Regions from separate parts of the Rossellomorea vietnamensis genome, predicted to be linked through region 2. Evidence: riboswitches for the same ligand, from Rfam matches in the RefSeq annotation. Region 2 holds a riboswitch; each other region holds the start of a gene.
What was found. A riboswitch is a leader RNA that binds a small molecule or an ion and turns the genes downstream of it on or off. The one in region 2 is predicted to bind cyclic di-GMP.
Positions count from the first base shown of each region.

Region 1 (10,617 bases), 820 kb from region 2:
AAGGTGCTCGACTCCTGCGGGAAAAGCGGGACAGGTGAGACCCCGCAGGCGAAGCCGAGGAGGCTCACCGCCCGCCCCGCGGAAAGCGAGCACCTGCAGCGGAAATCAACCACTACTATCTAATAGAAAATCCAGCCACTCTACTTCTGGTATATTCCCAATAAAATAATCTCAACAACCCAAATAAATATAGAGGTGACCACACATGGAACTATCAGAAATCAGAGCAGAGTTAGAAAAATCAGCTAAGACATTAGCGGACTTCAGGGGGTCTCTTTGACTTAGAAAACAAAGAGGCCAGAATCCAGGAACTTGACGAAATCATGGTCCAACCCGACTTCTGGGATGACCAGCAAACTGCACAGGGACTGATCAATGAAGGAAACGGCTTGAAGGAACTCGTCAATGAATACAAATCATTGCTTGAATCCCAGGAGAACCTCGAATTGACCCTTGAACTGGTCAAAGAAGAGCCGGACGAAGAACTTCAAAAAGACCTGGAAGAAGAACTTGCTGACCTGGTCAAACGTCTAAACGACTACGAGCTTCAGCTTCTACTAAGTGAAGAACATGATAAAAACAATGCCATCCTTGAACTTCATCCCGGTGCAGGCGGAACCGAGTCCCAGGATTGGGGTTCCATGCTTCTTCGCATGTACACACGTTGGGGTGAGAAACGCGGATTCAAGGTGGAAACCCTTGATTATCTTCCAGGGGATGAAGCGGGAATCAAGAGTGTAACGTTAGCGATAAAAGGTCACAACGCATACGGCTACTTGAAAGCTGAAAAAGGCGTACACCGTCTTGTTCGTATTTCGCCTTTCGATTCATCAGGCCGTCGTCACACTTCTTTCGTTTCGTGTGAAGTCATGCCTGAATTCAATGAAGAAATTGAAATCGACATCCGTACGGAAGATCTGAAAATCGATACGTACCGTGCAAGCGGAGCCGGCGGTCAGCATATTAATACGACTGACTCAGCGGTCCGTATCACTCACTTGCCGACCAATGTGGTGGTAACGTGTCAATCTGAGCGTTCTCAAATCAAGAACCGTGAGTCAGCGATGAAAATGCTGAAAGCGAAGCTCTACCAGAAGCGCATCGAAGAGCAGGAGCAGGAACTTGCTGAAATCCGTGGAGAGCAAAAGGAAATCGGATGGGGAAGCCAAATCCGTTCCTACGTCTTCCACCCATACTCCATGGTCAAGGACCACAGAACCAACACAGAATCAGGAAACGTACAAGGCGTCATGGACGGCGACATCGATCCATTCATCAACGCCTACCTGCGATCCAAAATAAAGTAATACTTGATAAAAAGCTGACCCCGTCAACCTCTGGCGGGGTCAGCTTTTTTGAGGGACGGACCTCTAATCAGCACAATGAAGCACATATTATATCCCCAGCCAAGGTCCGTCCCTCGAACCTCACCTCATTAATGCTTTAACACGTTATTGAACTGTTATTTACACCTTTATGTGCCCATGCTATACTCTCAAAGGTTGATACAGAAGGGTTTGATGGATGGATCAGCCTCTATATCATCTTCTTCATCACAGTTTTATGAAAATAGAAGTGCTGCGTTTTTTGAATGCATATGTTTACTTCTTCACAATCAAGACGTGACCCTTTGGAGGTCCGTCCCTTGAGGAGTGGTGCATCAAAGAAAGCGTTTGTACTCATACTATTAATACATAGGTTAAAGGAGTCGTACTGGATGGGTTTGAAGGAAAGGCGTCGTGAGCAGGTATTTAATCCACGTAAAGAAAAATTGTTAGAGTATTTGTTTGTTGTGTTCGGTTCAACGATTGTGGCCATTGCGTTTAATGTGTTCTTACTTCCGAATGAGGTCGCTTCAGGAGGCGTGAGTGGGATATCGACCATTCTGAATGGATTATTTGACTGGAAGCCGGCATACGTTCAGTGGGCATTCAATATTCCGTTATTCATTGCCGGACTGATCTTCCTGGGTCTTCAATTCGGAGTCAAGACAGCCATCGGTACGGTGTTTTTACCATTAGTCGTATTCTTGACCGAAGACTGGAAACCATGGACGGAGGATCCGTTGCTTGGTGCCCTTTTCGGCGGAATCGGTGTAGGACTTGGGTTAGGGATCGTATTCCGTGGAAGAGCCTCTACGGGAGGGACGGACCTTGCCGCCCAGATCGTCAATAAGTTCACGGGTCTGTCCTTGGGAACCTGTGTTGCCCTGATCGACGGGATGATCGTCCTATCTGCAGCCATCGTCTACGATATCGAACGTGGATTATATGCACTTATAGGTTTGTATGTAACCAGTAAAACCATCGATCTCGTCCAGGTTGGTATAAGCAGATCGAAAATGGCGCTGATCATTACTAATCGTCAGGAAGAAGTTCGTGAAGGAATTCTGAATAAAATCGACCGTGGAGTGACAAAACTATCAGCATACGGCGGTTATACGGATGACGAGCGCCCGATCCTCATGTGTGTCGTGGACCAGACAGAATTCACAAAACTGAAACAACTGGTCAAAACCATTGACCCTTCAGCATTCGTCGTGACAATGGACGCTTCAGAGGTATTGGGGGAAGGTTTCAAACGAGTTTAAACTTGGTATAATTATGTAAGAGAGGGACGGACCTGAAAACCGATCCGTAACTCTGAAATAAGTTTCCTAGGGGGATAAAAATGAAGAAAAAGCTGCTAGGTGTTCTTTTTGGCGCTTCATTGGTACTTGCAGCCTGTGGTGGTAACGACGGCGACAGTACAGAAACAAGCTCCGGTGGAATTGACCCTGAAAAAATCGTAAATAATAAGTGCACCAGCTGTCATGGTGGGAACCTTGAAGGCGGAATGGGGCCGGCCCTTAAAAACATCGGGGCAGAACTAAGCAAAGATCAAATCCTTGAAACCATCAAAAATGGTAAAGGACAAATGCCTCCTGGACTCATCAAAGGTGATGAAGCAGAAGCGGTGGCAGAATGGTTATCGAATAAGAAATAAGATCGGGAGAAGAATCCAATGGGTTCTTCTTTTATTTTTGCCGAAATCTGCTTAAACTTCACCAATCGAGGCTGTGGGTTATGAACAAAGCTTCCTCTAAATAAATATCCACAGATTTTCCCCAATCCTTCTTTAAGTCTTTGTTACAGAACCTTTTCTCATGAAATCACGCAATTGTTATTCTCTCTACCAGCTAGAATTATAACCTAGTAACTTAATCAGATTACCATCAACTTAGCGTTTGTCATGATAGTATCCTTTTGTGTAAGTATGTAGTATTAGTACCAGTTACTAGGTATAAATAACTATAAAATGGTCTGAACATAGGTAAAATCGACAACAAAACAGGTAATAAATTCACATTTTTTTAGGTTCTGAAATGTAAATGTAATAATTTTTTTCCTTAACTTACTATAAAGAGATGTTATAATAATTTTCGGAAGCGTAATTCGAGGTTTTTCACCAATTTTTGTCTAACGGTGATAAAGACGACTTTGGTTACGTGCCGTGTACATATGTCGATAACAGCCAAGAGGGTAACTACATAATACAAATTAGGTGATTTTAAAATGATAGAAATGAAAGACGTCTACAAGCAGTACAGCAACGGTGTCATGGCTGCTAATGGCTTTAATGTCCACATTAAGCAAGGAGAGTTTGTGTATGTGGTGGGGCCGAGTGGTGCCGGGAAGTCTACTTTTATTAAAATGATGTACCGCGAAGAACGTCCTTCCAAAGGAGATATCGTTGTAAATGGTATCAATCTCGCAAAACTGAAAAATAGTAGAGTTCCATACTTAAGAAGAAACGTGGGGGTTGTATTCCAGGATTTCAAGCTGCTACCATCGCTGACAATCTATGAAAACATTGCCTTCGCACTTGAAGTTATAGAAGAACATCCAAAGCAGATCAAGAAAAGAGTCATGGAAGTACTGGACCTGGTAGGGTTAAAGCATAAAGCAAGAATGCTGCCGAATGAGCTTTCCGGTGGAGAACAGCAACGTGTATCGATTGCTCGATCCATTGTGAATACTCCGAAGCTTGTGATCGCGGATGAACCTACAGGAAACCTCGATCCCGAAACATCTTGGGATATCATGAACATATTCGAAGAAATCAGTAACCGTGGAACCACGGTGATCATGGCTACACATAACCGGGAAATCGTGAATACGATCAAGCATCGGGTAATCGCCATTGAAAATGGCCGCATTGTCCGTGACGAACAGCGAGGTGATTACGGTTATGAAAGCTAGAACGTATGGCCGCCATCTTAGAGAAAGCTTCAAGAGTATCGGACGTAACGGCTGGATGACATTCGCATCAGTGAGTGCCGTTACCGTAACATTACTACTTGTTGGTGTATTCATCGTCTTGATGCTAAACATGAACAAGGTAGCAACCGATATTGAGAAAGACGTTGAAGTACGGGTCTTACTCGAAATTGGTACTGAAAAATCCCAAACCGAACAAATAGAAAAAAAGATACAAAATATAAGTGGTGTGGAATCGGTTGAGTATTCTTCCAAAGAAGAAGAACTTCAGAACCTGGTCAAGGATCTGGGAGACGATTTCAGATTATTTGAACAAGATAACCCTTTATATGATGTGTTTATCGTAAAAGCAGACAATCCAAGGGACACCGGGAAAATCGCAGGTCAAATCAGCAAGTTTGATGGTGTCAATGAAGCCCTTTACGGTGAGGCGAAGATTGAAAAATTATTCAATGTACTGGAAATGAGTCGGAATGTTGGACTTGTGTTGATCATCGGTCTGTTGTTCACGGCGATGTTCCTCATTTCAAATACAATCAAAATTACCATTGTCGCTAGAAGAAGGGAAATCGAGATAATGAAACTCGTGGGTGCAACCAACTGGTTTGTACGCTGGCCATTCATATTAGAAGGCTTATGGCTTGGAATTTTAGGTTCTATTATCCCGATCGCTCTTGTCTCAACAGGTTACTACTATGCCTATGGATTTATTAAACCAAAACTACAAAACAATTTTATTCAGATATTAGATTTTACCCCCTTTATCTATCAAGTAAACGGATTAATTTTATTAATGGGTTGCCTGATCGGGGCTTGGGGAAGCTTTATGTCTGTGCGTAAATTCTTAAAAGTGTAAAATTTGATAGGTTGATAGAAGCTGAAAGGAGCATGCCGCTTGAACAAGAAGTATTTCATATCATTATCTATTGCAGCAGCATTAACAATCGGAAGTCTACCAACGTTAGCAACCACTGCTAGCGCTAACTCCTCCGTGGAGGACTTGAAGAAACAGCAGGACGACGTTTCATCTAAAAAAGAAGAGATCAATGGCAAAATTAGTGAAAAAAATTCTCAAATCGACCAAACGATCAATAAACAAAAAGACCTTGAATCACAGATTGCCGAAATCAGTACGAAATTAAAAGATACAGAAACGAAGATTGCCGAAAAAACAAAAGAAATTGATGAAACAACAGCAAAGATCAATAAACTTAAAGCGGATATTGAAGAGTTAAAGAAGAAGATTGAAGAGCGTAATGAACTTCTGAAGGAACGTGCTCGTGCCATTCAGGAAAAAGGCGGCTCTGCCAATTACCTAGACGTACTACTTGGAGCGGAAAGCTTCGGAGACTTCATCAACCGTGTCACAGCAGTGAATACCATTGTAAGTGCGGACAAAAAGATCATGGACGAACAGAAACGTGATCAAGAGGAATTAGAGAAGAAGCAGGCAGAAGTGGAAAAAGAACTTGCTGACCTCGAATCTTCCAAAGCAAATCTTGAATCTTTGAAAAAAGACCTTGATAGTCAAAAGGCTAAAAAAGCTGAATTATTCAAGCAGCTTGAAGCTCAGCAGGCTTCATTAAAAGTAGAAAAAGCCGATCTTGAGAAAGAGTCAGATGAACTTTCGAAAATGGAACACCAGCTTGAAGGTGAGATCCAGGCTGAACAAGCACGTCTGGCAGAGTTAGCCCGTCAACGTGAAATCGAACGTAAGCGCCAGGCGGAAGCTGAAGCAGCGAAACGTGCAGCAGCACAACAAAAGGCGACAGCAAGCAGCAGCGGCGGAGCTTCATCAGCATCAGCAGCTCCGGCAGAAACAGCTCCAAGCGCACCTGTAAGTGCAGGGGCATGGACAGCACCAGCACGTGGAGCAATCACAACCAATTTTGGCTGGGATGTTTTAAATGGTGAGCGACGTTTCCACTACGGTACAGACATTGCGGCACGTGGAAGTGTTCCAATCTCTGCAGCGGCAGATGGTTATGTCATCAAGAGCCATTACAGTTCAAGCTACGGTAACGTAGTGTACATCACTCACTCTATCAACGGCCAAATGTTTACCACTGTGTATGCTCACATGTCTTCTTCATTAGTGAGCACTGGACAAGCAGTAAATAAAGGTGACCAAATCGGTTACATGGGTAACACAGGTTACTCTTTCGGACAGCATTTACACTTTGAACTTTACAGAGGTTCATGGAGTGCTTCACATGCTAATGCTGTAAACCCACGTCAATATATTAACTTTTAATAAAACAGTCCCCGCTTTGATGAAGGCGGGGACTTTATTAATGATTGTAGATGAACGATTCTTGCATCCTTATAAAACCGCGAATGTTACGGAATAGTGTTTTCATCACTTCTTTTTTCTAGTATAATGACTAGTATACTCATGTGAATTTTCGAAAAATGGCAAACTAATTGAAAAATTAGGACGCAAAACCACGGGTCTTCTATTTTTAAAAATAATGATCGCCGGGTTACCGAAAACAATGGATACAATGAATACTAATTCGAACGTAAATCTAGTACTCATTTAAGCCTGCCTTTTTGGTGGGCATTTTTTGATTGGATGTTCGTCTCAGTGTGATTTGAATCTGCTATAAGGGTGATGAAGTTGGAATTAAGTGATATAAAAAGGCAACTGCGAAGCTTTTGCCGAAGAAACCGCACAGCGTTAAGATATACATACGTAAAAAATTATACTGCAGAAGATATTAGTGAGATGTTGATAGACCGGATAGGTGCCGAAGAAGTCGAGAGGATTTTGGTGGATATTGACATCATCAATCAACGCGGTGGAGATACCGTCAAATACTTCATGCTCATCCTGGAAGGGTTGAGAGCAGCTTAAGTTCTAGATTCTCCTTCACAGGGGCAATTATTTTCACGTCGTATACGAAAGGATCCTTCAGAGAGGGATCCTTTTTTACCGGAAAAAGAGCTCTCTCACGGTCTGTAATCATGACGGTAAGGGATACACTATGATTAAATCACTTGCCCCAATGATGGAAATTTAAGATACTAATACATAATAGGGTATATTACGAACGGAGGAAACGTCATGACCGGACACTTATTCGAACATCACAAAGCTTCAAAGCTGCTTGACCCAAAACGACAAGAGCTTGTACCTGTGGAAAAAGTATTAAAGCTGCTCCAATTAAGGAAAGATGATATCGTTGCTGATCTTGGCTGCGGAAATGGTTATCTAACCCTTCCGATAGCCAACGAGGTGGAGACGAAGGTCCAGGCGGTTGATCTGCAGCAGGAGATGCTTGAGTACCTTAAACACCGGGCTGAGGAAGAAAATATAGATAATATCGTGTATGTAAAGTCGTCTCTTGAATACCTTAGCTTCAACAAAGGGACATTGGATAGAGCGGTGTCTGCCTTCGTCTTACATGAAGTACCGGACTTGATCAAAGTCTTTCAGGACCTTCACGATATGCTGAAAGACGATGGAAACTGGCTGATTCTCGATTGGGAAGCGGTGGAATCGGAAATGGGACCGCCTTTAGAAGAACGTATTCCATCTGAAGAACTTGAACGTCAGCTCAATTCAGCAGGATTTATCACAACGGTTGGGCATCTGCATGAATCCGTCTACTATATTGTTGCGAAAAAAGGATAAGATAGAAATTTTATAAAAATGGTTTTCTTAATCAAATATTAACATTTCCTGTTCATACTGTTCATGTAAAGGAGTGAACAGTATGATGGAAGTTTCGATATGGTTTGCTCTGGCGGCAGGAGCATTATCTTTTTTTTCGCCGTGCGTATTTCCGCTTCTGCCTGCTTATGTCAGTCATTTAACTGGTGGACAGGCACGGGATGGGCATATGAAGGTGGAACGATCGGTGGTTTTACTGCGATCCTTTGGTTTCATTGCAGGATTTTCCCTCATTTTCATTCTAATGGGGGCTTCAGCCAGCTTTCTTGGAGAAATGTTCTCTGAATATCGGATCTACATTGAACAGATTGCGGGGATTCTTATTATTGTGTTTGGGTTGCAAATGATGGGCTGGCTCAGTTTTTCATTCTTACTGAAAGATACGAGATCGTTTGAAACGAAGAAAAAAGGGACGGCTTTGGGATCGATTCTGCTGGGGATGGCTTTTGCCAGTGGATGGTCACCATGTGTCGGATTGACGCTTTCTTCTATTTTGTTGTTAGCAAGTGCCAGCAGTACATTGACCCAAGGAATAGTCCTGCTGATTGTCTATTCGATTGGATTGGCAGTTCCCTTCCTGCTTATCTCCCTGATGATCACCAAGACGTTCACCGTGATGAAGACGATCAACAGAATCCTTCCTGGGCTTTCGAAAATCAATGGAGCATTGATGATCATCTTGGGATTTCTTGTGTTTAGTGGGAAGATGCAGCAAATCAGCTCTTATCTTTCCGTTTTTAGTTTCTTTTCAACATAGGGGGAGAGTATGAAGGTTCAAAATAAGACGATTCTGATTGTTGAAGACGATGTAAAGATTCGCAAGCTAATCAAACTCTTTCTTGAAAATGACGGGTATGAAGTGTTTGAAGCCCAGGATGGGGAAGAAGGAAAACGATTATTCAAAGAGCATGACCCTTGCTTCGCGATCCTGGATCTGATGCTTCCGAAAACCCAGGGAGAAGAGTTGTGCAGATGGATTCGGGAAGAAGAGAAAAGTGATATCGGTATTATCTTTGTGACCGCCAAAACGACGGAGGATGAAAGAATCCTTGGATTGAAGGCCGGGGCGGATGATTACGTCACAAAACCGTTCAGTCCGTCTGAACTTGTGACAAGGGTGGACACAGTCCTTCGCAGAACAGGGACGCGCTGCCAAAAGCTCAGCAAAAAAGGATTGACGCTGAAGCCGATGAAAGGAGAGGTCACCTATAAAGGCGACACCCTGGAATTAACGTCCTTTGAATTCAGGATCCTTGAATATTTAATGATCCATGCGGGTCAAGTGATTTCAAGGCAGCAGATTCTTGATGCCCTGTATGATATGAATCAAAAAGTTGTTTCGGAACGGACGATCGATGTCCATATCCGCCACCTCCGAAAGAAACTTCAAGCGATCACCCATCAATCATTTATACAAACCGTCAGAGGGATGGGGTATAAGTTCGATGCGTAAAAGAAAAGAAGTATGGGGGATATTCACTCAGTTGACTTTTCTTAATACAATCATCATTGCCCTTGTCATCGCCATAGCTGGATTCACGGTCAAAAACTATGCTTGCACCCTCGTCAATCAGCAAGAGATTACAGGGACGGACCTGGAAATCCTGCTTAATCAATATTTGGTGAAAGTAAGCATTCTTGCCTTCCTTCTTGCCGGCGGCTTTCATTTCCTTTTATTAAAGTGGTTGATTCATCCATTGAAAAAACTAACAGCCGCAACACAAGAATTGAAAAAAGGAAATCACCCTAAGCGACTGAAGAATCCTCTGATTTATGAGGTGAAAGAGCTGAATGATGCCTTCAATGATTTAACAGAACGGACGGCTCGCGTAAAATCAAAGCAAAACCGGTTATTAAAAGATCTGTCCCATGAATTAAGAACTCCCTTGACCAATTTATCAGGATACCTCGAAGGCCTTGAAAAAGGAATTGTAAAAGGCGATCAAGAAATGTATCGTTCCCTTCAGGAAGAAACAACCCGGATCGAACGATTGCTGGAACAACTCGCCCGGATCAATCAATGGACATCCGACGGGGAAATGAAAGACTTCAAAAGGGATAAAATTTTGATTCATCAGCTGATAAAGAGGCGGATCACCATCTTTCATATTAAATTCCTTGAAAAAGGGATCATGGTGGATGACACTCTTGAACCTTTCACGTTGGAGGGAAGCATTGATGGACTTAATCAAGTCCTGAGCAATCTCCTTCAAAATATTGTGGATTACGACAATGGGAAGAAGGTAAGGATAGAAAGCTGTGTTGAGGAGGGATCTTATGTGATCCGGTTTTCCCATGAAGGAAAAAGGATTCCTGTTGAAGAAAGCGAGCTGATCTTTGAACGCTTCTATCGTGTTGATCCTTCGAGGTCGCCTTTGACAGGCGGAACAGGACTCGGACTGGCCATAGCAAAAGAGATCGTACTTGCCCATGGAGGAGATCTTTCCCTTGCAACCGATGGTCTTCATCATACCTTTGAGATACGACTTCCCAAATAACGAATGATTCGAGGATAATACATGACAGAGCAATGGTACACGATCGGTTCCTTTACATTCCCCTCCTCATGGGGGGCCATCATCGCCTCATTCGTACTGACTTTCTTATTCCTTTTCTTCTGGAATCGAAAGGCCAGTGACTGGTATTCGAATGCCATTTTGATTTTTATACTAGTCTGGAAAT
Region 1 covers NZ_CP104558.1:3,437,270-3,447,886, forward strand. Annotated here, with positions in the region: one part of gene prfB (peptide chain release factor 2) at 206-277, shown strand; one part of gene prfB (peptide chain release factor 2) at 279-1,307, shown strand; gene N5C46_RS17530 (YitT family protein) at 1,718-2,590, shown strand; gene cccB (cytochrome c551) at 2,671-2,985, shown strand; gene ftsE (cell division ATP-binding protein FtsE) at 3,555-4,241, shown strand; gene ftsX (permease-like cell division protein FtsX) at 4,231-5,115, shown strand; gene N5C46_RS17550 (murein hydrolase activator EnvC family protein) at 5,155-6,513, shown strand; cyclic di-GMP riboswitch class I at 6,664-6,750, shown strand; gene N5C46_RS17555 (hypothetical protein) at 6,880-7,116, shown strand; gene N5C46_RS17560 (class I SAM-dependent methyltransferase) at 7,327-7,896, shown strand; gene N5C46_RS17565 (cytochrome c biogenesis CcdA family protein) at 7,979-8,692, shown strand; gene N5C46_RS17570 (response regulator transcription factor) at 8,702-9,388, shown strand; gene N5C46_RS17575 (HAMP domain-containing sensor histidine kinase) at 9,381-10,433, shown strand; gene N5C46_RS17580 (hypothetical protein) at 10,455-10,617, shown strand, end outside.
Region 1: it holds a riboswitch for cyclic di-GMP, as region 2 does, so the genes downstream of both, N5C46_RS17555 (hypothetical protein) here and N5C46_RS13445 (EAL domain-containing protein) in region 2, are expected to answer to the same signal.

Region 2 (10,617 bases):
GTTTCACCATATGTTACGTCTTCCTTTGGGAAGAGTCACCTCTCAACGATCGGGGGAGATCATGTCCCACTTTACAAACGATATTAATAGCGTCGATGGGGTGGTGGGAAGCAGTTTAATCGACTTAATAAGACTTCCTCTTATATATGTTTCAGTATTCATTTATTTATTAAATATTAACTGGAAGCTTTCTTTATTAAGTGTTTCAATTGCTCCTTTAGCAGTCGTTGCAGGTGCTTTTTTTGGTCTGTTGTTACGAAATAACAGTCGGATGATTCATGACATGTATGGAAAAATCAACAGCTTATTAACTGAATCATTACAAGGCTTTCAAGTGATCCGTTCTTTTACAATGGAAAAGCTTATATATAATAAATACGCCTCTCAAAACCAGAAACTCTATGATTTGGAATTAGCGAATGCTAAATTAAGTGGCTGGTTCAATTCAGGGGGACAGATAGTCACCTCCATAACGTATCTAGTTAGTTTGTGTTTGGGTGCCTACTATGTGACACAAAACATCATTACAGTAGGTTCTTTGTTAACCTTTGTTAGCTTAGTGAATCATCTCGTTAACCCTTTAACAGGCCTTGCCGGACAATGGGCTGGATTTCAATGGTCCGTTTCTGCCTTGGAAAGGGTTGTTGATGTATTGGAATCGCCCACAGAGTCTAACACTCTTTCTGCTTACTCATCCCTAAATGATGAACCAACTTCCATCTGCTTTAGTGAAGTGTCATTTGGTTACGATGAAAATAACCGGGTATTTGAAGAATTCAGTTTACACATACCGTCTGGGAAAATGGTAGCCATCGTTGGACCAAGTGGTGCAGGAAAGAGTACACTCCTGAACCTATTACAAGGGTTTTACCTTCCTCAAAAAGGAAAGATATATATAGGGGGTAAGCAGACTGATGAGTTCACGTTATCTCAATTAAGAAGCTCTATCGCTAATGTGCCACAGGAAACTTTCCTGTTTGCGGGCACCATTAAAGAAAACTTACGATTGGCTTTACCTAATCTTTCAGACGAGCAAATTATAACGGCGACGAAAAAGGCGGAAATTTATGATTTTATCGCATCCCTTCCTGACGGTTTCGAAACAGAAATAGGAGAAAGAGGAATAAAGCTATCAGGTGGACAAAAACAGAGAATGGCCATTGCCAGGGCTATATTAAAAGATGCCCCGATTCTATTGCTTGATGAGGCTACGTCTGCTCTGGATAGTGAAACAGAATATTATGTGAAAATAGCTTTGGAATCATTAATGAAAGACCGTACTACGATTGTCATCGCTCATCGGTTATCAACCATTCAACATGCGGATATCATTGTTGTGATGGATCAAGGAAAGGTTACACAAATCGGCAGTCATGAAGAGCTCCTGAATAAGGAAGGTTTATATAAACGCCTTCATGATCTCCAATTCTTTGAAAAGAAAGAGAAAATTGTCGCTTTAAATGCCTAAAGGAAGGGAAGAAGAGATGATGATTAAAACTCTCATTCATTCACTATATGATAAAAAGGCAAGCCGTCCTCACAAGGCTTCTTACTACCACCAGGCAATCGACGAAATAGAATCCCACTCCATCTCCCCCCAGATCTATCACTTGTTAAAGGAGAAGGGAAGCCTTGAAAAAACACCTTTATTCTTTCAAGTACGCCTAAAGCAAAAATACGATGAGGTACTATTCAAAAATATCCTTATCAAAAGTGAAACAGACAAAATCCTTAACTTTCTCGAAAAAGCTAAGATAGAAGCCATTCCACTCAAAGGAGTATATTTTGCCCAGGAATATTTCGGTCACCTGGCTGCCAGAGGGACATCTGATATTGATATTCTTATAAAGAAAGAAACGATGGAAGAAACGGTACAGCTAGTAAAGTCCTTGGGATTCGAACAGGAGGAAGAATGGATCCCGGACCATTTTCATTGTTCCTTTAGTAAACGAATTCCGGGTTCACCTGTGCCACTTGTAGTAGAAATTCATTGGTGTATTGTGAAGGAAAAGACCTCACACTTAAAGATGGCTCCCTTCTGGAAAGATGCTACGTCTTTAGGAGATCATTCCTACATTAAAAGATTGTCTGATCAACATACATTTTATTTCATTTGTCTGCATGGATGGAGACATAACCTGGATTCTCCGCGATATTACCTTGATATCATTCAGTTGATTTATGGCATGAACGATCGAATAGATCTTCATCAATTATTTCAACAAGCCAGAAAAGATGGGACGTTGAAGAGGATGGTTCGTACTCTTTCCATTGTATATGGTGAGTATCCAATGCTCGAGAACATGTTGAAACTGCCTGTAAAAAGACAAATAATGGGTCGTAAACGTGGACTGTTTCGCTATTGGGATTTCATCGACTTTCAATTCTTAAGCTATGACACATTTCAGCATAGTGTGAGAGAGTTATGTAATTGGTTATTTCCTAGAAAGAAGGACATTTTTACGGAATTAAATAAAAAGTATCAAGAGTCTTCCTATATAAATAGTATTATCCTCTTATATAAAGCAAGGTTGGGAAAAGGATTAAAAGCAACGTATCTGTTGGTCAGGGGTGCCAATCAGCCTTAGCAGAAAGCACTTTCCTTTACCCACCCGCCCAAAACCCTTATAATCATACAAATAGATTCCGTTCTCTTCGTGCACCAGCGAATGTGAGTAACCTGCTGCTTCTTGCAGTACAGGTTACTTTTTTATTGGAAAGGGTACGATAAAAGAGAATGAAAAACGGTGCGTAGATAAGGGTTTGATGAGAGATGAAACATTTACATAGACAACATATATGGCTGGGGAGGATCCTTGCTTCCGATCCCGGCAGAAAAAGATTTCAGCAGGCGGGTAAAGCTACGATCAGCTTGATATCGGCTGTGTTTACGATGCTTTTCTTATTGAAGCAGTTCGACCATCCTTCCATCACCCCGGCCATTGTGTCGGGTATGGTGGGGATGCTCGGGATTTTTGTCGTCATGGATGATACGACGGGGAAAAAGAAGATCACGACCTTGCTGGTTGGTGTTTCAGTTGCCGCCGGGATCACACTGGGTTCGGCCTTTGCCCATTACAGTCTCGTGGTGAACGCTTTATTGGTAGGGGTCATTTTTAGCGCTTTTTACTTTTCACGTTTTGCCATCCGCTATTTTTCCATGGGAATGGCAGGGTTTATGTCGATCTATATATCGTCGATTTTACAGCTGGATGTGGCCCATCTTGAATGGTTTTACCTCGGGATCGTCATTGGGCTCGTGTTCGCGTTTCTTTATAACTTCATCATTTTTAAGGATTCTGTCCACATGTTAAGAAGGAGTATGCGTTCGTTTCATATTCAATCCAACTTGACGTTTACCATTTTAATGAAGATGATAGAGGATCCGAATACGAGCGGTAAGCGGAGAAAGCAATTGGACCAGAATGTGAGAAGGCTGAATGAGTATGCGAGAAGCGTAGCGGGTGACATTAATGAAAATGATTTAAAGAAGCTGTGGCCCGGTATCGAAGCGTCGCAACTTCGGTTATATGTCTTTGACACTGAAATGCTCATACAGACTCTCACAGATTCATTGAAAAAGCTGAAGGATCTGGAAGCTTTGGAGGTCATGGAACTCAGGCGCCTGCTCGTATGGGTTATCCGTTCTCTCCGTGACGCCGAGGTACTGGCCCAGGATTATGATCCCCGCTCCCTTGAAGAGGCAGAAAAAGCCATCCAGGCCTTACGTCTCTTATTGTCAGAGGTTCTGAATCAAGAAGAGAAACCTGAAGGCTGGGTGTATCTCCTGAGACGGATCGAGTCCATTGCGAATCATGTCCTGGAAGCGGCCATTACGATTCAGGAATCACTGAAAGTGTCTGAGTACAAGGAATCGACTGTAGAGAGTGATACTGAACCGGAGGAAGAAGACAAGGAAGATGAGTCTGAAGAGGACAAGAGTTTAAAACCGTCTACTCGTAAAGCGATACAGGCCTTGGTAGCGGGAACGCTTGCGATCATCGTCGGGGTTCTGATCGCACCTGCACAGCCGTACTGGGTCTTGCTTACGACCTTTATTGTCCAAATTGGCACTGAAACGGTAGGCAGAACGTATATGAAGGCTTTCCAACGATCGATTGGAACGGTGATCGGCGCCATCATCGGATTCGGAGCCGCAAACCTTGTATCCGGAAATTCACAGCTGGAGGTTGTTCTCCTGTTTGCTGTCCTGTTCCTCGCCTTTTATCTGTTCCCGGTTTCGTATACATTGATGAGCCTATTCATTACGATGCTCATCGCCTTTATGTATGACCTCCTCCTCGGTGGAATCAGCATTCAGCTCATGGGGGCACGTGTCATCGATACGATTGCAGGAGCTATTATTGCCCTGATTGTCTCAGCGTTTGTATTTCCAAAAAGAACAAAAGACAAAGTCGCCGATAGCTTTGATGATTTCTTTGGGGATCTGGAGGGGTATGTTTCTTCCTATATTAACACCTTCATGGTCCCTGAAGACAAAGCGTTGACAGATCAGGCGTTTGATCTGGATCAGAAGCTTCAGGCGATCAAGGACGAGGCACAATCCCTTCTGCAAAGACCGGGATCTTTGACGAGGTCGGGTGTCGGGCGCTGGATCACGGTTGTGACGGCCATTAATTATTACGCAAAGCACCTGCTTGCTTCCTCCCATCGAAAGGTGCCGGCAACGGTTTCAGAGGAGCTCAGCAGTGCGTTTTCAGAAACGGAAGAAAAAATCTCTCAAAACATCGAGACGCTCCGGCAATTGTTAAAAGAACAGGGAAGTGCTCCCGTCATGTGGGATTTAAGCCCGGAGCGGGAAAGAATCGAGACTCAGGCTCCGAGCTGGCGTAAGTCCCAGGTGGACTTTATTCACCATTTCTATTATGTGTGGAGAATCAATCAATCGATCGTGGCACTTGGAGTGGAGTTAGGGGCAGAGGTAAAGAAAGGGTAAAGCGGATTCCGCTTTACCCTTTTCAATGATGGCAGTAGTTTTTTGTCAGTTATTGTTTTAACCTGTCGCAATTCGGGAAGAGCATACCATCGACATGAATTTGAGGTGGAAGAATTGACAACGAACAGTTTATTGCTGACAAAAGAAGATATGACAAACCCTGAGATTGTCCCTCAATGGGTTTTAGAAGAATATAAGAACTTTCATGACGTTGTAACGGATCGTACTTTCCCTTGTTACTTCGGTATGACCGGAGAGAAGAAGGGTGAGCTTCGGTATTCCTATATCAGTCATGACAATTGGGAGCATCTCCCCCAAACGATTCAGGAGTTCATCGACTTGTTTGATGTACCCGAAGGAGAGCGCCTGATCCGTCACGGTTTCTTTTTATTTGTGGAGCCTGAAAGGGAGGAGAGGTCCGTCCCTCATTACAGGGATTATTTCTGGAGAATCCTGCAGTTTCTCCATGGTGAGGATAAGGAGGATTGGCCAGAGGATTATCCAGAGGATCCGGATCATCATTTATGGGCATTTTCCTTTGCAGGGGAACCTTTCTTCGTGTTTGGGAATGCCCCTGCCTACAAGCAGCGAAAGACGAGGGATCTTGGGAATAGCTTAGTGCTTGGATTTCAGCCTAGAAGGATTTTTGAAGGATTGGAGGGTACGTCCAAGGGAGGGATCATGTCCAGGGAAAAAGTAAGGGAGCGGGTCGAAAAATGGGACGGCTTACCGAAGCATCCTAATATCAGTCATTACGGGGACCCTGAACACCGTGAGTGGAAGCAGTATTTTATTGGGGACGATGTGGAACCGATTGAAGGGAAATGTCCATTCCATCATAAATAATGTGAAAGAGTGCCGGGATGTTCCCGGCACTCTTCTTTAATAGATATCCACATTTCCACTGGACACTGAAACATCAATAGTATATTTCCCAGAGCCAGCGACCCCGGAAATATCCCCATCTTCTATCTTCTGATTCTTTAAAGGAAGATTGCAGAAAATATCCCCGCTGCTTGCATTGCCGTTCAATTTAAAGCTCGCGTTCTCCGGTAAATCAAGATTCACTCCACCTGAGCTGACGTCAAAATTCAGGTCTCCCTTTAAAGCATTCATGGTGACCGTCAATTCCCCTGAGGATAAGTCACCTTCAAGGGGACCTTCAAAGTTCGATAACTCTACATCCCCCGAACTGATTTCCACTTTTCCATTCTTTGTGGTGAGTCCGCTTACGACCAGATCCCCTGAAGATCCATCATGTTCGAACACATTTGTCTCGATGTTTTCAAGTTCCATATTCCCTGATCCCATGTCAATGGACAATTCATCAAGCTTCCATTTCGCTGAATCAGATTCTCCCGCCATCACAAAATTGCCGGAGCCGATATCAATTTCCATGCTGTTCCTATATTCTTTCGGAATATAAACCGTTACGTTTGATTTGCGATTGAATCCGATCCATTCATACCATTTATGCTTGACCACAACGTCAATCGTATCTCCATTCCCTTTTAATGTCATCGTCCCTTTTCCCTCTATATCGACCTGTACTTCATTCTTGTCAGTCGGTATGACTTCTGTGTCGCTATTTTCCAGGTCAAGATCGATATGTTTGATATTATTCGTCACTTCAATCCGATCCCCTGACTGACTTTCTTTTGCAAACAATGATGTATTGTCATTTAGGATGACATAGAGCGTCCCCAATGCAAGCAGTGCAATCATGACGGCAAATGCGTTTTTCATTCCAATCCCTCACTTTGGTTTGATTTTCCAATTGATACATTTATTTTAAAGCAGTGGAGAGACTACGACAATGAGCCATAGGATTATTTTTGAATGGGACCAGAGGCGTAGGGGAGCCGGAATTAAAATATCGAAGCGTGGAATCTACTACGATCGTCGCTTGATTTAAATAGGCAAAGGTAGGGTACAAATAGATTAGACAATGCAGATAAGGAAGTGAAATCATGGAAGGAACACCTATGCCCCCAACCTTTTACGAGCAGCCGACCCTGGAGCTTGCGAAAGCACTGTTGGGGTGTGTATTAGTGAAAGAAACGGAGGAAGGAATCGCTTCAGGTTATATTGTGGAAACAGAAGCATATATGGGGCCGATCGACAGGGCCGCACACAGTTATGGAAACAGGCGCACAAAGCGGACGGAAGTGATGTTCCATGAAGCTGGCCGCATATATACATACGTTATGCATACTCACTGCCTCGTCAACGTAGTGAGCGGAGAAAGGGAGAAGCCTGAAGCGATCCTCATCAGAGCGGTAGAGCCTCTCCATGGACAGGAGCTCATGGAAGCGAGGCGCCCCGGTCATGTGAAGAAGAATTGGACCAATGGGCCGGGAAAGTTGACGAAGGCTTTAGGCATTACCATGGAGGATTATGGGGGGAGTTACTTACAACCGCCGCTCATGATTACAGAGGGGTATCAACCTGAAAACATTTCCGCGGGGAAACGTATTGGGATTGATAACACGGGGGAAGCCAGGGATTATCCATGGCGGTTCTGGGTTAGTGGCAATCCATATGTTTCAAGATAGGCCCTCTTTATGAATTTTCTAATAATTTATAGAAAATACACCCCATAAGTACTAGTTATGTGGTATATTTTTCTTATAAGACAAATATCTTTATATGCTGACCATTCGACTGGGGGCTTTGAACCTAAATGATAGATGGGCGCTTACATTTAGGGGAGCCAGTAGCGCAACCGACCACATGCGAACGCGGATAATGCGTTTTTGTGTGGTTTTTTTGTGGGTAAGACCAAAACTAAAGAGAGAGTATAGGGGTCCTATGAACATCTTTACTATTTTCCAAGACGACTTTATCTACCATGATTTTCAGCCATTATATGATATGGGTGAACATCGAACCCTCTATGCTTATGAGGGTCTATTGCGAAATAAGTATAATGAAAATCCCGAAAGTGTATTTCAATCGGCTATGAAGGCGAATATCTTGTACAAACTGGATACGCTGTCCATCTCAAAAGCCCTTGAAAGTTTTTCGGAAAACGGGATCGGGGACTGTAAACTGTTTCTCAATATTTATATCACCACGATCTTGCACCCGAGCTTTCACACTTATTTTTCCGATCTTATGGACCGCCATTCTGACATGAAGGGACGTCTTGTGCTTGAAATTAATGAGTCCAGTGCGGAAGAGCTTTGGCAGAATCCGTTGTTGAAAGAGTCTTTGAAGGAACTGAAGCAATATGGTGTGTGGTATGCGATTGATGATTTCGGGCAGGGGACGTCTTCCATCAAGAAATCCATTGAATATGAACCGGAAATCATCAAGCTTGACCGTTATTTTGCCATGAACCTGGCACAGGATGAAAAGAAACAGCGATTCCTCTCTTTTTTTAGCCAATTCTACGGAAATGATACGTTGATTGTCTTAGAGGGGATCGAAACAAAACAGGATATGCAGGTGGCAAGGGAAATCGGGATAACCATCGGACAGGGCTTTTATTTGGGAAAGCCGAGCCGGTTGCTGGCGTAGACCGGAAGAGTGACTCTGACTTAAAGAGTCACTCTTTTTGTTATTAAATTGTCAGATTTGAAATAAAATTGAAAAATTTTAACATTTCTATTAAACTGAGGAAAAAGAGAATAAAAGGGGATTCAATGTATGAAATATCTCAAGTTTCCGATCAGGTTCATTTTTTATTATATTCTCGGTCTAATTGGGATCCTGGCCGTGAGTATTGCTCCGGAAGTGTTCAAGGAAAGAGGGCTATATAATGTTGTTGGCTACTTGGAGGAGTTCATCAAGTTCATCTTTGTTTTCATGGATGGGGCCAATTGGAGTTACTCATATAAAGGAATTACCGTCGATTTCCTCGATATGCTTTGGGGACCATACTTGTATTCACTGCAAATTATCGGAGGTGCCTTGGGTATAGGGCTTGGTATTGCCTTTATTCTTACCGTCTTCACCGTTTTTTTACCCCGACCGATCACCTCGGCCCTTAAGAAGGTATTGAATCTCCTGGAGACGGTGCCTGATTTAATGTTCGCGTTCATGCTCCAACTGATGATTGTCTATGTATTTAAATATTTCGGTGTGGAACTGATGAATTTTACTGAGTTCGGGGAGGAGAAGATCTTTCTTGCCCCGATGATCACGCTGTCGATCATACCGATGATCTCTTTCTTCCGGATCCTCATTTTCATTATGGAAGAAGAGTTATTGAAGCCTCACATCGAATTTGCCCAAAGTAAAGGGATGTCGAAAGGGCGGATCCTCTTTTCACATGTTTTGAAAAATATCTCACCAAGTCTTTTCTATCATGGAAAGCTGATCATTTGGGGGATGCTTTCGAGTTTATTCATCATTGAAACCATTTTTAACATGAGAGGAATCACCTATTATATCATACAGGATTTCAGGCCGATGGTGATTGCGATCTCATTGATTATGATCTACACACCTTTTTTCATCGTGTACCAGGGTGTCTATCTGTGGATCAATCACGAAAGCAGTGAAGATCACACGAAATATAAGCGGGATAAAACAAAATGGACGGAATGGAAGATATGGGGCTTTCTTTCAACCCTTCGCAGGCTGTGGTGGCAGCATATGCATAATGGCAAGTTCGCCACCGGATTCATGGTGTTATTTGGTTTGATTGCCGCCAGCTTTCTCTATTCGACATTGAAAGAAGAGCCCATCAAACAAATTCAATTTATGAAGAATGACGAGGGGCGGATCATCAGTGCCCCTCCCCATAAACCATTTGGGGACATGATTCTGGGATCCGATTTCTTCGGTTACAGTATTCTCGATCAACTTATTGTAGGGGCCAAGTATACCCTGTTGTTTGCTTTGATTGTTGCTTCCCTGCGGGTGATCGGGGGCTTCTATCTTGGTATTGCCTATCATTTTCACTTAAAAGAAAGCAGGAAGAACTGGCTCGACCGGATGGTGGATTCGATTCACTTTCTTCCTTTAAGTCTTATCGCTTATCTCTTATTAAGACCGGTCCTTTGGGGGCTGCCTGTGTTGGGGTGGGATCACTCGATCTTTGAAAGATTGGTGTTCGAAGCCGTTGTCTTAACGATCCTAGTCCTGCCGTTGACCACTGTGTTAATCGGGAATGAACTTAAATTAATAGGGAAGCAGGATTTTGTCCTGTCTGCGAAGCTCCTTGGAGGTAGCAACAAGCACCTGCTTTGGACGCATCTCTTCCCTCACCTGGCTCCGAGGTTGTTTATTATATGGGGACAGCAATTCATCCAGACGCTTCTTATCCTCGTCCATCTCGGGTTATTTCATCTTTTCCTGGGAGGGACGATCATTACCGGCGGTCTGGTCCCGGATCCACCGAAGTCAGGAACATTTGAATGGTCGGGGCTGATCAGTTCCACGAAAAATTCCCTTATGACAGGCAAGTACTGGATTGTCATTGCTCCCCTCGTTGCCTTCATGATCGCAATCATCGCCATGCAGCTGATTGTACAGGGAGTGAAGGAAATCCAGCAAACGAAAGTCGGGGTGCTGGTGAACGACAAACCAATCAAGGTGAAACGTAAAGCAGTTAAAAAGAAAACGAATCGTCCCGCGGTGGAAGACTTCCAATTTGTCCGCCGGGAAACCTTTAAAGGATAAGGAGGAGACGAAAGGTGAGCAGAAAAAGC
Region 2 covers NZ_CP104558.1:2,614,322-2,624,938, reverse strand. Annotated here, with positions in the region: gene N5C46_RS13475 (ABC transporter ATP-binding protein) at 1-1,468, shown strand, start outside; gene N5C46_RS13470 (nucleotidyltransferase domain-containing protein) at 1,485-2,588, shown strand; gene N5C46_RS13465 (FUSC family protein) at 2,774-4,957, shown strand; gene N5C46_RS13460 (YqcI/YcgG family protein) at 5,108-5,803, shown strand; gene N5C46_RS13455 (LiaG family protein) at 5,840-6,703, opposite strand; gene N5C46_RS13450 (DNA-3-methyladenine glycosylase) at 6,928-7,512, shown strand; cyclic di-GMP riboswitch class II at 7,617-7,697, shown strand; gene N5C46_RS13445 (EAL domain-containing protein) at 7,769-8,479, shown strand; gene N5C46_RS13440 (ABC transporter permease subunit) at 8,609-10,588, shown strand; gene N5C46_RS13435 (helix-hairpin-helix domain-containing protein) at 10,603-10,617, shown strand, end outside.

Region 3 (10,617 bases), 910 kb from region 2:
GTTATGACGGATACGGAAATGTACACGCTGCCGTTAGGGTTGAACACCTTCAAAGGACAGTATGTCAGCTATTGGAATTACATCATGGCCGCATCGATGGTGTTTACACTTCCTGTTCTGTTGTTGTATGCATTCTTTAATCGGTACTTTATTAAGGGGATTTCGTTTACAGGGGGGAAATAGCAGTATGGGGGAGCTTCCAAAACAGAAGCTCTCTTTTTTGAGTCAATTATGGTACATGTACGTCGGTCATTTCCGAATCTATTATGATCAAAAAAAGCGAACCCTATAAGGATTCGCTTCTCTTATATCATGCCCCAGCCCAAACATCCTTCGCGTATCGACCATTGTCTTCCAATGATCTGAGCCACTTATCGGCTTCTTCTTTCGATGTTTGATAGAAACGCATGTAGCTTTCTACTAATGTCTTTTCTACATCCGGAGCCATCTTGCTTCCGTCCCCACAGATGTATAGTCGTCCGCCTTCTTTCAATAATGGCAGGATATCTTCTGCATTTTCTGCGAGTCGGTGCTGGACGTATGCTTTTTCTTGACCCGGGCATCTTGAGAATGCGGTGTGAAGTGTGACGATCCCTTCTTGTTCCGCCTTCTCCAATTCGTTCTGGTACAGGTAATCGTGCTCAGGATTTCGGCAACCAAAGTAGAGATGTGCTTCGCCGAGTAATTTTCCTTGTTCCTTCAGAATGCTCCGTGCCTGGATGAATCCTCTGAATGGAGCGATTCCCGTTCCGGGTCCGATCATGACAATCGGGGTTTCCGTATCCTCTGGAAGCTGGAAGTTCGATTGCGGTGTAGAGATAAAGCAGGCGACTTTGTCTCCTAGGGATCGCTCTGCCAGATAGTTGGATGCGATTCCTTTGTATTCACCATGCCCGCTCCACGCATCTCCACGGACAACGCTGACGGTGATGGTTGCTTCTCCGTTTTTGTATAAAGGTGAGCTTGAAATCGAATAATAGCGTGCCTTCAATGATGGAAGAAGTGCAAGGAAACTTTCAAACGGTATTTCACATGCCATGTACTTTTCCACAAGATCGAGCATCGTTAAACGTTTACTTAATACCGCTTCTTTATACGTCTCATCCTTCAACAATTCCTCAAGCTCAACGACGTGAGGAGGGCAGACGGTATGAGCGGCCAGGGTCCTGATTTGAGAACGGGTAGCGGGTTCTTGGAACTCTACATAATTGGCCAGTAACTCATAAAGTTTGACAGGCTTCTCTGTAGGGAGGTGCGCCGCTTTACCGGAATCCCCCGTCAATGTAACGAAATCCTGTCCGTTCAGGTTGAATCGACTGAGCACTCGCTCGACAAGAGACGACGGATTTTGCGGAAGAACCCCGATATGGTCGCCTTCCTGATAGGTAACACCTTCTGGCAGCATGAGGCTGATATGTCTCGTACTCCTGCCGCTTTCTGCGTGGTGTAACTCTGTATTCTCATTTACCACTGCGGTAAAGGCATGGTGTGTGCGTGCCAGCGGTGTGTCGCTCACGTCACTGACATAATTCATGGTAATCGAGCTATTTGATCCATCGTTCTGATGCAGTTCGATGTTCAAGTCATCAGCCAGATTCGGCCAAAGGGAGTCTGCCCATTTTTCATAATCCCCTTCAAAGTCATCGCTTGCATCTCCGTGGCCGATATCCGCGATGCGGTGTCCGCCTTTTTCAAACAGCTGTTCATCTATGAAGTTAGGGATCCTCTGATACGTAGTCGCCCAGTTATGGTCACCGCATCCGAACACTGCGTAATGAACCCCTTTAAAGTCATCAGGCCCACTTTCTTTCAGCATGGAAATGAATTGACCTGCATTGTCAGGCGGGTTTCCGTTGTAGGAAGCAGAGACCATGATGACTGCTCCTTCTGTTGGGAGTCCATCACTGTATTCATCCAATGAAGCGATCTCTGTACGGAATCCTTGTTGACGGCCGGTTTCCCCCAGATCCCGGGCGATTCCTTCCGCCGTTCCCATGTTTGAACCATAGAGGACGAGCAAGGGCGTGCCGTGGGATGATTCAACCGGGACAGATGCAGCCGCTTTTTCGGGTTTTGCTTCTTCGGAGGAAGCGATTGAGAATGCCATGGCAGGCTTACGGGGTGAAACCCGCATCGTCAATCCATCAGGCTTGAGAGTCAGCGTCTCTTTGACGTCCAGTTGATAGTCTTGATGATCGATCAGGTCAAAATGCTGCAGGACCATTCCGAGCACCAGTGTCGCTTCATGAAGGGCGAACTGCTGTCCGATGCAGGCACGCTGTCCATTACCGAACGGTTTGTATGCGTGATAGGGAATGGAAGACGGGTCCTCGAATCTTTCAGGAATGAAGGCTTCCACGTCTTCTCCCCATACGGATGTATCCCGGTGTAATTCAGGAATGACAAGTGTGAACACATCATCTTTTTTGACATCATATTGGCCGCCAAGAGTTGTGTCGTCTTTGGCATATACAGAAAATGCAGGGGCGGTAGGCCACAGTCTCAGCGTTTCATTCAAGACCATGCGGACATACTTCAACTGTTTCACTTGCTTATAGTCAGGAATGGAATCTCCCACCACGCGATCGACTTCCTCCTGAGCCTTTTTCAATTTTTCCCGATTGTTCATCAGGTAGTAAAGGGCGAAGGAGAGGAGTCCACTTGTGGTTTCATGACCTGCAATCAAGAAGGTAATGATTTGAAAGCGGATGTTCTCGTCACTGAGCGCCTCGCCTGTTTCTGGATCTGTTCCTTTCAACATATAGGAGAGGAGATCTTCTTCCCCTTGATCCCCGTTTGCCTTGCGGTCGGCAATCAAGTCGTCGACAAGGGAGAACATGTACTCGATGTCTTCCCTGAATTGTTTCTTTGATTTGATCATCAGTTTATCTTGAAGCCCGAGGCGCTGTGATTGGTTCATCGCTTCATCCAGAGCCCGCACCATACTATCGACAAAGGGGTGGGAGGTTTCCCGGTAGAAGCTGTTAAAACGGTAATTGAAACCACAGAGTCCAATGGTATCCAGGGTCAGACGGGTCATATCCTCAGGGACATCGATCTCATCTGCTGGGTTTAGGCGTGCCCATTTTTGGATGAGCTGGGTGGCGAGATCCACCATCTTTGAGTGGTAGCCTTTCATGGCCTGCTGGCTGAAACTTGGCAGCAGGATATTATGCGCCTTCTTCCAGTTCATCTCTGTCGTTTCGCTGGTGAAAAGTCCGTCTCCACCGAAGGCTCTCACTTTTTGCAGGGCCGGTCCGACTTTTTTATCAAAACGGGTTTCATCGCATATTTCTTTTGCAAGGGAAGCGCTGGACACAAAGGTGCTCATTCTGCCTGGAAATTGGAACTGATAGATGGGTCCCAGTTCTCTGGCAAGCTTCATAAATGATTGTAGTGGTTTTTCTTTATCGATTACGGGCAAACTCCCGAGTGGTCCATAGGTTTTCGGTTGTGGGTATTGAGATTGTTGTGTCATGGTTCATTCACCTCGTATAGTAGTTTGGTTGTCTCCGGAATGAACGTTCATTCCGCATGGGATGTGAGAAACGAATCGCTTCTCACATATGTAATCGAACAGCGTCCCACATACTTTCCTCTACATCTGAAAGCATGGAGGTATCAGGCTCTAATTCCCCGATCCGGACAAGCCGCTGAAGCTCGAGAAAGGCACCATAAAGGATGGCGATCAAAGCCGTCGAAGGCAGATTCTTGATGACCTTCTTCTCTTTACCAGAATCGAAGAAGCATTTAAATAGATTCAACAGTTCTTCGAAGCATGTGTGACTTTCTTCATTAAGGAAATGGGCGCTGCTGTGTGTTCGGATGAAGTAGAGCGCCTGACTCTGTTCTTTTGTAAATTGAATCATCGATTGGAAAATATGATGAAATTGATTCCGTATCGACTGCTCATAAGGGAAATCATTTTCCACCGTATTCGTAAAAATCTTCACATATTCTTGAAAAATCGTATTCCCAAGGACTTCTTTATTTTCAAAATAGCGATAGATGGTTCCTGCTCCCACGCCTGCGGACGAGGCAATCATGGGAATTGTCGTGGCGTCATAACCCCGCTCTGCAAATAGAACCAGTGAACTCGCTACAATGCTGTCCCGCTTATTTAATGCCATTGACATACCAACTCAGCCTTTCATAACGGTAATGCGGAATGAATGTTCATTCCAGTATAGTGTATACCCATGTGAAAGTGTTCTCAATCACACGAAATACCCATTATTTGTGAAGGTTTTGTTAAGAAGGGGTATGGCCCTTTTTTTCTTTTCTATTATAAATGCCGGTCCAACTCTATCAATTTTTCATAGAATAAGTTTGTAAGAGAGCTCACTTACTAGAGTCATGAATAGAAAGGGGGGATTCTATATGCCGTTAGGTCTTGTTACCTTTCTAATTGCCGTACTATTGCTGGTCGCTTGGTTGTTGGTATCAATCTTGGCTCCAAACAGCAATCTTGTATCTTTATTGAAAGATGCTGTTTGCAGTACTTTGGGATGCTAATCTAGGTTCTTTTAAGAGGGACGGACCTCCAAATGCCTTTCATTCGAGGATGAAACAGGCACTGTGGAGGTCCGTCCCTCTCTATGTTTACTATTTCACATAAAGGGAAAATACTCTCCATGAGATATTTCAAGGAGGTTTTACTTTATGAGAAGGCTAGCAGATAAGGTTGCGGTGATTACTGGAGCTGCAACAGGGATCGGGGCAGCGACTGCCAAAGTGTTTGCGCAGGAAGGAGCGACTGTGGTTTGTGCAGATGTGAATGAGGAGGAAATGAATAAAACAGTGGACGAGATCAAAAGTGAGGGCGGAAATGCAATGGCATTTCAACTCGATGTATCCAGTGAGGAAAGTGTCACGTCGTTTGCTGAAGAGATAAAGAAGAAATTTGGTGTGATCGATGTCCTCTTTAACAACGCGGGGGTCGATGAACAGGGTGGAAAAGTGCATGAATATCCAGTCGAACTATTTGACCGGATCATCGCAGTGGATTTGCGAGGGACCTTTTTATGCAGCAAATATCTAATCCCGCTTATGCTTGAAAACGGTGGGTCCATTATTAATACAGCGTCCATGTCCGGGCAAGCCGCAGATTTGGACCGGTCTGGCTACAATGCTGCTAAGGGAGGCATTATCAACTTTACGAAGGCCATGGCTATTGATTATGCGAGACATGGCATCCGTGTGAATTCCCTTTCGCCAGGAACAATCGAGACACCTCTGATTGACGATCTTGTCGGGAGCAAACAGGATAAGATGGGCGAGAAATTCAGGGAAGCCAATAAGTGGATCACCCCGATGGGCCGTTTGGGAAGACCTGAAGAAATGGCTGCGGTTGCCCTGTTTCTCGCATCGGATGACAGCTCCTACGTGACAGGTGAAGACATCACAGCAGACGGAGGCATCATGGCTTACACATGGCCGGGGAAAATGCTGATCGAAGAAGAAGAGTGGAAAAAGGGAACTGAATAATAGTTTTGAGGGACGGACCTCCAATCTTAAGGCGACCTTAGCACCAAAGGGTTGCATGTGGAATGGGGGTCTTTTTTTGTTTAAATATATAAATAGAAGAAAATTTATAAAATTCAGAGGATAATAGTTGTTAAATAGAGGTCTAACTAGTAGGATAGTCTTACAAATATATGAGTTGGAAGCATAGATCATTCACTTGATAAAGTGGGCGCTGTTTGTGAATGGGAGCGAGTGGCGCAACCGGCCAGCACACTGCCAAGCGGAGAGCCTCTATTAAACACGACCTATTTCTCTGTGGTACATATTTGTTTAGTCTCTACTAATTTTGTTGAAAAAGAGGAAGTGTTGCGAAGTGCTGAAAACAAAATCAAGAAATAGTACCCAAGTGTTTGGGGAGTCCGCATTACTTGGAGCCATTGAAAAATCGCTTGCCATGATTGAATTCGATGCTAACGGAAATGTGTTATGGGTAAACGGGAATTTCGCAAAGACGATGGAATATGATGCAGAAGAAATGATCGGGTTGCACCATCAGACATTTTGCACGACGGAGTTTGCCGGAAGTCTGGATTATAAAAAATTGTGGCGGGATTTAAGGAGTGGGAAAAGCTTTCAGGAGAAAATCCTGCGGGTCACGAAGACTGGGAAACTTCTTTGGCTGGAGGCTACATACACACCAGTTTATAACGAAGAAGGAAAGCTTGAAGGTGTTGTGAAGATCGCGACGGATATTACGAAACGGGAAACAACGATTGAAAAGGTCGCTTCTGAATTACAGAAGATGTCTGAAGAGTTAAGTGAAAAAGCCGAGCAGGGGATCAAGAGAAGTGAAAAAGCGGCTACGGCCACCGGTAAACTGGTCGAAGACTCAAATGAAAATATGAAAACCTTGGAGTCTCTTACTCTGCAGGCACATTCGATTGGGAATATCGTCAAGACGATCAGGGAGATTGCGACTCAAACCAATCTTCTTGCACTGAATGCCGCCATTGAAGCGGCACGTGCCGGAGAACATGGGAGAGGATTCAATGTGGTAGCAGGTGAAGTGAGAAAGCTTGCCACAAGGGTCCAGGATTCCATTCAGGAAGTGAACGCCCATGTGGAAGGAATCACAGGCGAAATCAAAAAAATCAATGAAGGAACGGTCCGGTCACAATCAGGCATTTCAAATAACCAGGACCGCAACCAACAGGCCGTCCTCGCCTTCAAAGAAATCGGCAGTGCAGCCCGACGACTCGACCTGCAGGCACGGGACTTCAAAGATATCCTCTAAGCTTGAGGGACGGACCTCCAACTTTACCTCATTCCGTTTGTGAATCAACCGGGAAAGGGGAAGGATTGGGGGTTCTTTTCTTTAGTGGGGTAACGTGGTGAGGGACGGACCTCAAAATATCCATTGGAGGATCCATAATTAATGGTTTTGGAGGTCCGTCCCTCAAACCATATCTTCCCATCCATCACGGGGTGTGGTAGAATGGGGGTAACATATGAGAAATGGAGGTTTTCCTTTTGATTTTGATCAGACTACGCATCCGCAATTTGAACGCTTAATTGAATAAGTTCAAAGGCTCTGCCTGTGTGCAGGGTAAATGGGATTGGTCTGACTATTTTTAAAGGAATTCTTCATTTAACGTGGAATGAAGGAAGGGAGTGCGCATAGCACTCTCTTAAAAATAGAATTGAATACTTACCGAGAGGCGCTAGTGTGTGTTTAATCATTAATCATAAAAACACGCCAGGGGAAAATGCGGTCTTCTTCTCGTGCCATTGGTATATTCAAATCCATTTACAAAAAGCACAGGCGGAGGCCTGTGTTTTTTTCTGCACCATCATGACCAAAATAAACAAACAGGAAGTGACTATGTAATGGAAGAAAGATTAAAAGCCATCGCCATAGGCGTTAATACGAAGGATAAGAACAATGACTTTGAGTATTCAATGCTCGAGTTGAAAGGGTTGGCCGATGCCAGGCAGATCGATGTCGTGGGGGAACTGACTCAAAACCTGCCCCGGCCGAATCACGTGCACTATATCGGAAAAGGGAAGATTGATGAACTGCTGCCGCTCCTTGAAGAATGGGAAGCGGATGTCTTGATTACAAATGATGAACTTGCGCCTTCTCAGATCCGGGTCCTCGAGGAAAAGCTTGATGTCCGGGTGATGGACAGAACGATGCTGATTCTCGATATCTTTGCAGAACGGGCGAAAACCCGTGAAGCCCAGCTGCAGGTCGAGGTGGCACAGCTGCAATACATGCTGCCCCGTCTGGTAGGACGCCGGGAATCGCTTGGCCGTCAAGGAGGAGGGTCAGGGCTTGCCAACCGTGGAGCCGGTGAAACGAAGCTTGAGCTTGACCGCCGCCGGATTGAAGAAAAAATCACAGCCTTGAATAAAGAACTGGATTCAGTGGTTGACTTGAGAACGACGCAGCGGAAACAGCGTAAAAAGAGTGAAATCCCTGTCGTTTCCCTGGTGGGGTACACGAATGCGGGTAAATCGACGACCATGAATGCATTCGTCGAAACCTTTCATCCAAATGAAAACAAGCAGGTATTCGAGAAGGATATGTTATTTGCGACCCTGGAAACATCGGTCAGAAACATTACCTTACCGGACAAAAAGGAATTTCTTCTGACAGATACGGTCGGGTTCGTAAACAAACTCCCCCATCAGCTGGTCAAGGCATTCCGTTCCACCCTTGAAGAGGTGGTGGAAGCGGATCTCATCGTTCATGTGGTGGATTATTCAGATCCTCATTACGAGAAATTGATGAAGGTGACGGATCAAACCCTTGATGAACTTGGGACTGGTGACATTCCCATCATTTATGCATTCAACAAGGCTGAATTGGTTGATGAGGAAGTGCCGAGAGTAGAGAAGGACCGCATCTATTTTTCCGCGAAAAATCGAATCGGGATCGACGAGCTCCTTGGGGTCGTAAAAAGCTATATATTTAAAGACTATAAACGCTGTCAAATGTTGATTCCGTTTGATAAGGGGCAGTTGATATCGTATTTTAATGAGAATGCCACTGTGTTAGAAACGGAATATGAAGAAAATGGAACAAAGCTGACCCTTGAATGCAAGACGAGTGATGCTGAAAGATTTAAAGACTATATCATTTAAGTGATATGAACCTTCACCACCTGTTGTGGCGAGGGTTCTTTTTTTGAGGAGGAATGGACATACTCCAATATCTGGGCTTCTGCATACAGTAAGCTTGAGGAGGGATGCAGTATGTTTTTTCAACGACGCTATCCTGTTTATCCAACAGCGTATGAGTGTTACCCGTTTGGAGCAGAAGTAAGAAACGATTATGAAGATATGTTCTTACCACATACTTATCAGCAATACATTCCACCCTATGATTACTATCCGCAGAATCATCCTTATCAGGGATATGCCCAAGAGCAGGTCTACACGGATCCATTTGACTCCCGGGCCAACTGGAGGGAATGGGAGGATCTTGGTGCACCGCCGCGTGGGATGAAGGGTTCCCCTGCCGTTGCATCCTGGCAGGCCAACCGGCTGGATACGTTTGTCAGAAGTGAAAACGACAGAATGTATCATAAATGGTGGGACGGTTCCCGCTGGAGTGAGTGGGAGGACCTCGGAGCTCCAAGGCGGGGGTTGAAGAGTTCGCCTGCTGCCGTATCGTGGGGCAGAAACAGGATTGACACCTTTGTCAGAGGGAACCGGGATATTCTTTTTCATAAATGGTGGGACGGTTCCCGCTGGAGTGAATGGGAAGACCTTGGAGGGCCCCCGCGTGGCTTCAAGGGAGATCCGGCAGTGTCATCATGGTCAGCCAATCGTCTGGATGTGTTCGTCCAAGGATACGACAATAATCTTTGGCATAAATGGTGGGACGGCAGAAACTGGAGTCAATGGGAGAATCTTGGCGCTCCAAGGGGCGGCCTGAGGGATTCACCGGGTGCAGTATCATGGGGACCAAATCGGATCGATTGCTTTGTACGTGGAAACAATGACCGGATGTGGCATAAGTGGTGGAACGGTTCAAGATGGAGTAATTGGGAAGATCTCGGATCGCCGCCTCGAGGATTCGAAGGGGCTCCGGCAGCATCTTCATGGGCAGCCAATCGAATCGACACCTTCGTCCGTGGAGACAACAACAATATGTGGCATAAATGGTGGAACGGTTCCCGTTGGAGCAACTGGGAGGATCTTGGTGCACCACGTGGAGGCGTGCGTTCATCACCTGGAGTCGTTTCCTGGGGACCTAACCGTGTGGATGCCTTTGCCAGAGGAAGAAATGACCATATGTGGCATAAGTGGTATGCCTGATGAATGGAACCATCCCTGCGTGTGAAGAGGGATGGTTTTTTTATCCCTGGAAATCAAGACTATGTTATGATTTGGTAAAACAAGGAAGGGTGTGGTTGGCCATGAAAGAAGAGATTCAGGATATCAGACTGGCGAAAAAGGAAGACCTTGAGGAAGTGCTGGGGTTATTGGTGAATGCAGCAGGCTGGTTACGTTCAAAAGGAATGAAGCAGTGGGATTATTACCTGACAGATCTTGAAGGTAACAAAGATGAAGTCATTGCTTCCATTGAAAATGATTCAACCTATATCGTCGAATTTGATGGGAAGGCGATGGCCACCCTGACACTCGAATCGACACCGAATGAGTGGGATGTGGATATTTGGGGAGAGGAAGCAGGGGATGATGTTGCATATTTACATCGATTGGCGGTTCACAGGGATTTTGCGGGAAAAGGGATTGGGACAAGCCTTTTGGATTGGGCTGAAAATGCTATGAGAACTTCGGGTGAAAAAAGCATCCGTTTCGATTGCATCGCAGACAATGAGGGTCTGAACCGTTATTATCAAAAACGATATCCGTTAAAGGAAGTCATCGATATCCATGGCCGTCACTGTAAATATGAAGTTCCCCTAATGAAAAACCCTGTGTGATGACGTATCACACAGGGTTTTTAGTTTAACTGGCTTTTCTTTTAGGTTGAGCTTCCATCATCGGCAAGTATTCGTTGAAATAATGATTTGTCTCCGAAGCGATGACCTTATAGAGTAAAAGTAAGGCAATCAGATTCGGAATCATCATCAACGCATTGGACATGTCGGCAAACGCCCAAACCAGGTTTAGATT
Region 3 covers NZ_CP104558.1:1,706,414-1,717,030, reverse strand. Annotated here, with positions in the region: gene N5C46_RS08820 (carbohydrate ABC transporter permease) at 1-183, shown strand, start outside; gene N5C46_RS08815 (bifunctional cytochrome P450/NADPH--P450 reductase) at 311-3,478, opposite strand; gene N5C46_RS08810 (TetR/AcrR family transcriptional regulator) at 3,561-4,130, opposite strand; gene N5C46_RS08805 (SDR family oxidoreductase) at 4,663-5,487, shown strand; cyclic di-GMP riboswitch class II at 5,656-5,742, shown strand; gene N5C46_RS23220 (methyl-accepting chemotaxis protein) at 5,840-6,760, shown strand; gene hflX (GTPase HflX) at 7,354-8,613, shown strand; gene N5C46_RS08785 (PLL family lectin) at 8,725-9,792, shown strand; gene N5C46_RS08780 (GNAT family N-acetyltransferase) at 9,792-10,424, shown strand; gene N5C46_RS08775 (alanine/glycine:cation symporter family protein) at 10,450-10,617, opposite strand, start outside.
Region 3: it holds a riboswitch for cyclic di-GMP, as region 2 does, so the genes downstream of both, N5C46_RS23220 (methyl-accepting chemotaxis protein) here and N5C46_RS13445 (EAL domain-containing protein) in region 2, are expected to answer to the same signal.